DNA from 2 places in the Streptomyces sp. NBC_00414 genome. Region 2 is predicted to be linked to the other one. Evidence: riboswitches for the same ligand, from Rfam matches in the RefSeq annotation. Region 2 holds a riboswitch; the other holds the start of a gene.
The links. Region 2 has a riboswitch for cobalamin ahead of OHS59_RS15910 (ribonucleoside-diphosphate reductase subunit alpha). Riboswitches for the same ligand answer to the same signal wherever they lie in the genome.

Region 1: linked by a shared signal. The riboswitch ahead of OHS59_RS33945 (cobalamin biosynthesis protein) and the one ahead of OHS59_RS15910 (ribonucleoside-diphosphate reductase subunit alpha) in region 2 are both predicted to bind cobalamin.

Annotation. Positions count from the first base shown of each region.
Region 1 is NZ_CP107935.1:7,811,860-7,815,745, forward strand. It holds gene OHS59_RS33935 (putative cobaltochelatase) at 1-97, opposite strand, end outside; gene OHS59_RS33940 (cobyric acid synthase) at 159-1,679, opposite strand; gene OHS59_RS33945 (cobalamin biosynthesis protein) at 1,676-2,692, opposite strand; cobalamin riboswitch at 2,820-2,962, opposite strand; gene OHS59_RS33950 (hypothetical protein) at 3,487-3,708, opposite strand; gene OHS59_RS33955 (inorganic phosphate transporter) at 3,721-3,886, opposite strand, start outside.
Region 2 is NZ_CP107935.1:3,724,449-3,728,334, forward strand. It holds gene mctP (monocarboxylate uptake permease MctP) at 1-259, shown strand, start outside; gene OHS59_RS15900 (nucleoside hydrolase) at 478-1,467, shown strand; gene OHS59_RS15905 (GNAT family N-acetyltransferase) at 1,516-2,052, shown strand; cobalamin riboswitch at 2,127-2,286, shown strand; gene OHS59_RS15910 (ribonucleoside-diphosphate reductase subunit alpha) at 2,425-3,886, shown strand, end outside.

The sequences.
Region 1 (3,886 bases), 4.1 Mb from region 2:
GCACACCGCCCACCGCGGGTGAGACGGCGTTCAGCAGCAGTGCCAGTCGCAGGTCGTCCTGACCCACCACGGCCGTGAACGGAAACGGGGTACTCACAGGTTGTCGTCCTCCAAATGGCCCAAATCTGCCAAATAGCTCAAGTGGCCTTCGAGCAGGCTCATGCGGGCGCTCCCGGTGGGATGAAAGGCAGACCGGCCGGCGCGCCGGACTCGATGAGCCGCCACAGCGCGTCCGTGTCCGCGTGCTCCTCGATCAGATCGCCCAGCCGGTCCAGCTGCTCCTCGCGCAGCCCTTCGAACGAGGTGTCGGCGGCCGGTACGAAGCGGCGCCCCGACGCGGCGGCCACCTCGCGCAGGAACGCGCGCCGGAAGCCGTCCGACTCCAGCGAGCCGTGCCAGTGCGTCCCCCAGACCGCGCCGACCCGGCAGCCGTCCAGGAAGGGCTCTCCGCCGTTGACCTGGGCGACTCCGTGATGGATCTCGTAGCCCTGGACGGGTTCGCCGAGGGCCTCGCCGACGGGCCGCGTGAGGGTCTTCTCCCGCGCGAACCGTACGCGTACGGGGAGGAGTCCGAGCCCGTCGACGGCACCGGCCCCCGACTCGACCTCGTCCTCGATGTGTTCGCCGAGGAGCTGGAAGCCGCCGCAGATGCCCAGTACGGGGCGCCCTTCGGCGGCCCTGCGCACCAGGGCGTCCGCGAGGCCGCGCCGCCGCAGCCACTCCAGGGCGCGGACCGTGCCCCGGGTGCCGGGCACGACGACCAGGTCGGCGTCCACCAGTTCCTCGGCGCGGTCCACGAACCGCACCACGACGCCCGGTTCGGCGGCGAGGGCGTCCAGGTCCGTGAAGTTGGACATCAGGGGGATCGCGCAGACGGCGACCCGCAGGATGTCCTCGCCGACGGGGGAGGAGACCTCGGACTCGCGTACCGACCCCCGCAGGGACACTCTGAGCCCGTCCTCCTCGTCGATGCCGAGGCCGTGCCGGAAGGGCAGGACGCCGTACGTGTGCCGCCCGGTGAGCCCGCGCAGCATGTCGATGCCGGGTTCGAGCAGCGAGACGTCACCGCGGAACTTGTTGACGAGGAACCCGGCCACGAACTCCTGGTCCTCGCGCGAAAGGAGGGCCACCGTCCCGAAGAACGAGGCGAAGACCCCGCCGCGGTCGATGTCCCCGACCACGAGCACGGGCAGCCGCGCGTTGCGCGCGATCCCCATGTTCACGATGTCCGTGCGCCGCAGATTGATCTCGGCGGGGCTCCCCGCCCCCTCACAGATCACCGCGTCGTACGTGCCCCGCAACTCGGCCAGACAGTCCAGCACGGTCCCGAGCAACGCCTCCTGGCGTCCGCCGTGATAGCCGCGCGCACTCAACTCGCCCACGGGCTTGCCCATCAGCACGACCTGGCTGCTGCGGTCGCTGCCCGGCTTGAGCAGCACGGGGTTCATGAGCACGGAGGGCTCCAGGCGGGCGGCCTGCGCCTGCATGGCCTGCGCCCGCCCGATCTCGGCACCCTCGCGCGTGACGAACGAGTTCAGGGACATGTTCTGCGCCTTGAAGGGCGCCACCTTCACACCCTGCCGCACCAGCCACCGGCAGATCCCGGCGGTCACGACACTCTTGCCTGCGTCGGAGGTGGTCCCGGCGACGAGCAGCCCCCCGCCCGTTCCGCCACTCATGACGTACGCCCTTTCATGACACGTGACTCGGCGAGGGACTCGGTGAGTGACTCGGCGGGCGTCTCGGTGCGTGACCCGGTGAGCGAGGTGGCGAGCAGCCGTCCGGCGACACTCGCGCCCAGCGCGAGCAGGCTCACGCGGCGTGAGAGCCGGACGGCCCGTTCGATGTCCCCGACCCGCACGGCCCGCCCCGGACCGTTCAGTACGGGCCGGTGCTCGACCCGTCCCGCGTACGAGAGCGTGCCGCCGAGCCGTACCCCGAGCGCGCCCGCGAACGAGGCCTCGACGGGCCCGGCGTTGGGGCTCGGATGCTTCGCCGCGTCGGCGCGCCAGGCGCGGACCGCTCCCCGCGGATCGCCCCCGGCGACGGCGGCGAGGACCGCGGTCAGCCGCGCCCCGGGCCACCCGGCCACGTCGTCGAGCCGGGCCGAGGCCCACCCGTACCGCCGGTACCGGGCCGACCTGTGCCCGACCATGGCGTCCAGCGTGTTGACGGCGCGGAAGCCGACCAGTCCGGGCACGCCCGCGACGGCGCCCCACACCAGGGCGCCCACCACGGCGTCGGAGGTGTTCTCGGCGACCGACTCGACCACCGCCCGGGCGATCCCGTCGGCGTCCAGCGCCTGCGGGTCCCGCCCGCACAGGTGCGGCAGCCGCTCGCGGGCCACCTCGATGTCCCCGGCGGCCAGCGCCCCGCCGACTGCCCGGGCCTCCCGCCCGAGCGAGGTCCCCCCGACGACGGCCCACGTGGCGGCGGCGGTCAGGGCGACGGACGCGACAGCGGAGGTACGGACGGAACGGTCGGCGGCCACGGCGAGAGCGACGGCGCCGCCCGCGCACACGGCGGTGTGCAGCGCGCCCCGTCCCCGGTGGTCCCGCCAAAGGCCCCGCTCGACGGCTCCCGCGGCCCGGCCGAACGCGGCGACCGGATGCCCCCGGCGAGGATCGCCGAGCAGCAGGTCACCGAGAAGGCCGACGGCGGCGCCGTACGCGAAGACGCGATCGGCACGCATCGGTTCAGCCCGCCGCTGGGTAGAGGGGAACCCTCGTACCGGGTCTCGTACCGGGCCTGGGCACACTGGTCCACAACAGGCGGCCGCGCATGGCGATATGTCCTCACTCAGGGTGTCCACGCCCTGGTTCGACGAGACCGACGACGAGAGTTCCTGGCTCCCGGGGAAATGGATTCCCCGGTAACAGTGGCGGGACCGCGCCGGATTCGCACCGGCTTCCTCTTCTGCCGACGTACATGGCCTCGGCAGTCCACCACGGTCCGAGAACACCCGTCAACTTGCTGTTGACCTGCGACGGGAGAGTGTGCTGAGACCCACATCCGCCGACAGGCCCTCCCTGCGGGCGGGTTGTCGCGGGCGGGTTTCCGTCAGCCGGGGACGGACTCGGACCACGGCCTTGCGATCACTGTGCGTGACATGCAATGACATGCGTGACGAGGAGTACGGGTCGCGGGGATCGCGCGGCGCGCGGGGAGGGGCCGAGCAGTGGCGCACGGGGGAGAGACGGAGCCGGACGGCGGACAGGGACGGCGCGATGCCCGCGCCCCGTCCTGACTTGGAGCAACGGAGTTCGGCGTCCTCTCCTACGACATGGACCGCCTCGAGGACGGCTCCGTGTCCCGGCTCTGAGGGCGGCTCGGTCCGCGCCCGCCGGACATGCGCGAGTCCCTGCCGGACTCCTTCGTCGTCCCGTCGGGCGCGGACACGCCTCCGCCCTGCCGGGACCGCGGACGAGGCGGCCCCGGCAGGGCGGACGGTGACACTCGGGGCGTACGGCCCGACGGCCGTACCGGTCAGGCGACGATCAGATAGATCCCGTACGCCACGGCCCCCGCGCAGGCCGCGAAGCAGGCGTACGCGCCGGTGACCGCGAGGGCCGCGGAGCCGCCCTGGGCGGCGGCCGACTCGCGCTTGGTGAGGCCGACGATGCCGAGGGTGAAGAGGCCCACGAGGGCGACGGTGGAGATGAGGCTGACTCCGAACACGGAGCCGAGGGCTGCCCAGTCGATCTTCATTCGGTTCGTTCCTTACACCGTGGCCGGACGGGCGGGCTCGGCGTCCGGGCCCGGGATGGTGGTCTTCAGGTCGTCGTTCACGGTCGAGGCCGCCGGGGCGACCGGGGCCGAGGGAGGCGGGGTGACGGCGGCGATCGCGGTGGTCACGACGCCCGCGGGCTCGTGGTCGTCGTTGACG
Region 2 (3,886 bases):
CGGGGTGGCTTCGCCTTCGCAGAAGCACTTCGGTGGGTCGTCGAAGGAGATTCCCGGGATCGGGGAGATCGGGTACATCGGGCTCACGGCGTTCGTGCTGAACGTGGTGGTGACGGTGGTGATGACGTTCGTGCTGAAGGCCGTCAACGCACCCGAGGGCGTCGACGAGACCTCTGCCGAGGACTACACGGCGGACGCGGGCGACAAGGGAGTCCAGGTCGAGCTGCCGCCTGCGACGGCGGGCACGGCCGGCCACTAGGGCCGTACTCGGGGGCCGGCCCCCGAACCCCCGCTCCTCAAACGCCGGAGGGGCTGAGATCTCGCCGGACGGGCGTATGTCTTTCAGCCCGTCCGGCGTTTGAGGACAACGGGGGCGAGGGGGCGCAGCCCCCATGCGGTGACGATGGGGGTCCCCCCGGTCGAGCGAAGCCGAGACTGGGGGAGGGTAGGGGCGACGGGGGCGGATAACCTGGACCGGTGACCCCACGCGCGCCCATCGTCCTCGACAGCGACCCCGGTATCGACGACGCCGTAGCCCTCCAGTACCTCCTGGGCACAGGCCTGTGGGACCTGAAGGCCTACACCTCCGCGGGCGGCAACCTCCCCGCCGAGCAGACCTACCTCAACGCCCGCGCCCTCGCACGAGCGATGCGCATCGACGCCGACGTCCCCGTGCACCGCGGTGCGGGCCGCCCCCTGACCCGCCTCCCCTACCGCGTCGCCGCCGACTTCCACGGCCCCTCGGGCCTCGGCGACGAGACGCTGCCCGACTCGACCGCCGCGCACCCGACGGAGTCCTCCGCGCAGGCGCTGCTGCGGCTCTCCCGGGAGTACGAGGGCGAGCTGACGGTGTGCGCCACGGGCCCCCTCACCAACATCGCGATCGCGCTCCTGGAGGACCCCGGATTCGCCCGGCGCGTCGGCAGGTTCGTGTTCATGGGCGGCGCCGCGCGGGTGCCCGGGAACATCACCCCGGTCGCCGAGTTCAACATGTGGGCCGACCCGGACGCCGCCGAGCTGGTCCTGTCCTCCGGCATCCCGTTCACGATGGTCGACCTGGACGCCTCGCACCAATGGCTGTTCAGGCCCGCCGACCTCGCGGCCCTGGAGGCGGCGGGCCCCGGCACCGCGCTCGCCGCCAGACTGCTGCGGGTCTACATGGACGCGTACCGGCGCAGTGGCGGGGACGGCACCTGTCCGCTGCACGATCCGCTCGCCGTCGGCGTGTGCGCGGACGAGTCGTTCGTGACGCTCGCGGAGGGCGCGGTCATCGTCGAGTCCGCCGCCGAACTCACCCGCGGCCAGACCGTGTTCGTGCCCTCGGCGGCGGGGCGGATCTACTATCCCGAGTCGCCGGCCCTGACCGCACGGGCCCGCCTCACCGGCCGGGTGGCGCTGGGTCCTGGCCCGCGCGACTTCACGAAGGATTTCGTCTCGACGCTGCAGTTGTGGCCGAGCGCGGGCTGAGAGCCACCCGAACCACCCGAGCCACCGGCACACTGCACACTGCTCAGCATGGACATCGTGATCAGACGGGCGGAGCCCGGGGAGTACACCGCGCTGGGAGAGATCACCGCGCAGGCCTATCTCGGGGACGGGCTGCTCGACTTCGGGGAGAGCGACGAGTACCTCGGCGAGCTGCGGAACGTGGCGAAGCGGGCCGCCGCCGCCGACGTACTGGTGGCCGTCGAGGACGTGGAGGGCGGCGGCGGGGCGGGCGTGCGGGGGCGGCTTCTCGGCGGGGTGACCTTCGTGCCGGCAGGCGGTCCCATGGCCGAGGTCTCGCGCGACGGCGAGGCCGAGATCCGGATGCTGGCGGTCTCGAAGGACGCCCGCGGCAGGGGCGTGGGCACCGCCCTCGTGCGCGCCTGCGTCGACCGCGCACGGGCCACGGACGGCTGCGGGGCCGTCGTGCTGTCCACCCAGCGCACCATGCACAGCGCCCACCGGATCTACGAGCGCCTCGGCTTCACCCGCGATCCGGCCCGGGACTGGAACCCCGTCCCGCACCTGGACGACATCATGCTCCTCAGCTATGAGTTGACGCTCTGACACGCTCCGCTACCCCTCCCGGAGTCGACACGACACAAGATGTGGGGGTGCTTCCGGAGCCCGGCACAAGATGTATGCTCATGCTCGCTGTCGTCGCAGGGGAATCCGGTGCGAATCCGGAACTGTCCCGCAACGGTGTACTTATACGCGCATATACGCATGCCCATATGTCCGCATGCTCGTATATCGCGTACAGGAGTCAGTCCGAGGACCTGCCGACAGCGCGCCTGGACCGTCCGGTCCGGGTGCATGACGTCCGGGCCTCGTGGAGTGGGCCGGTGGACGCGGAGTACCGCTGCCCAGAGCGTGTACCCCCGTGTGCTCCGAATCCCCCTCCCCGCGGGCCCCGTGCCGAGCGAGGGAGAGCCCTACGTGACCATCGCGCCAGCCGATCCGGTCTCCGCGACAGCGACCCGGGAGCAGCAGGACAGGGCCGAGGCAGACGGACCGGGAACCGCGTTGCTGCGGATCCTGACCGACTTCACCGCCGACCTCCCCGGTGCCGACCCCGGCCGGGTCGCCGCCGCCGCGTTGCGCGGCCGGTCCGCCGCCGCGGACACGGCCGAGCTGCGTGAGCTGGCCACGGAGTCGGCCGCAGGGCTCATCTCCGAGGACCCGGTCTACTCGAAGCTGGCCGCCCGCCTGCTGACCGTCGGCATCGCCGAGGAGGCCGCCTCACAGGGTGTGCGCTCCTTCTCCGAGTCGGTCGCCGTCGGCCACCGCGAGGGCCTGATCGCCGACCGCACGGCAGCGTTCGTACGCCTGCACGCGGCCCGGCTCGACGCGCTGATCGACCTGGCGGGCGACGACCGCTTCGGCTACTTCGGCCTGCGAACCCTGCACAGCCGGTACCTGCTGCGGCACCCGATCACGCGGTCCGTCATCGAGACGCCCCAGCACTTCATGCTGCGGGTGGCGAGCGGTCTCGCCGAGGACGACACCACGCGCGCCCTCGACGAAGTGGCCTCCCTGTACCGGCTGATGAGCCGCCTCGACTACCTGCCCTCCTCCCCCACGCTCTTCAACTCCGGTACGCGCCACCCCCAGATGTCGTCCTGCTACCTCCTCGACTCCCCGCTGGACGAGCTGGACTCCATCTACGACCGCTATCACCAGGTGGCCCGCCTCTCCAAGCACGCGGGCGGCATCGGCCTCTCGTACTCCCGGATCCGTTCGCGCGGTTCGCTGATCCGCGGCACGAACGGGCACTCGAACGGCATCGTCCCGTTCCTGAAGACCCTCGACGCCTCGGTCGCCGCGGTGAACCAGGGCGGCCGGCGCAAGGGCGCCGCCGCCGTCTACCTGGAGACCTGGCACTCCGACATCGAGGAGTTCCTTGAGCTGCGCGACAACACCGGTGAGGACGCCCGGCGTACGCACAACCTGAACCTCGCGCACTGGATCCCGGACGAGTTCATGCGCCGGGTGAACGAGAACCGCGACTGGTCGCTGTTCTCGCCCTCGGACGTGCCCGAGCTGGTCGACCTGTGGGGCGACGAGTTCGACGCCGCGTACCGCAGGGCCGAGGAGCAGGGGCTCGCGAAGAGGACCATCCCGGCCCGTGACCTGTACGGCCGCATGATGCGCACCCTGGCGCAGACCGGCAACGGCTGGATGACCTTCAAGGACGCCGCCAACCGCACGGCCAACCAGACGGCGCTGCCCGGCCACACGGTCCACTCCTCGAACCTGTGCACCGAGATCCTGGAGGTCACGGACGACGGGGAGACCGCGGTCTGCAACCTCGGGTCGGTCAACCTGGGCGCTTTCGTGGACGCCGACGCGCAGGACATCGACTGGGAGCGGCTCGACGCGACCGTCCGTACCGCCGTGA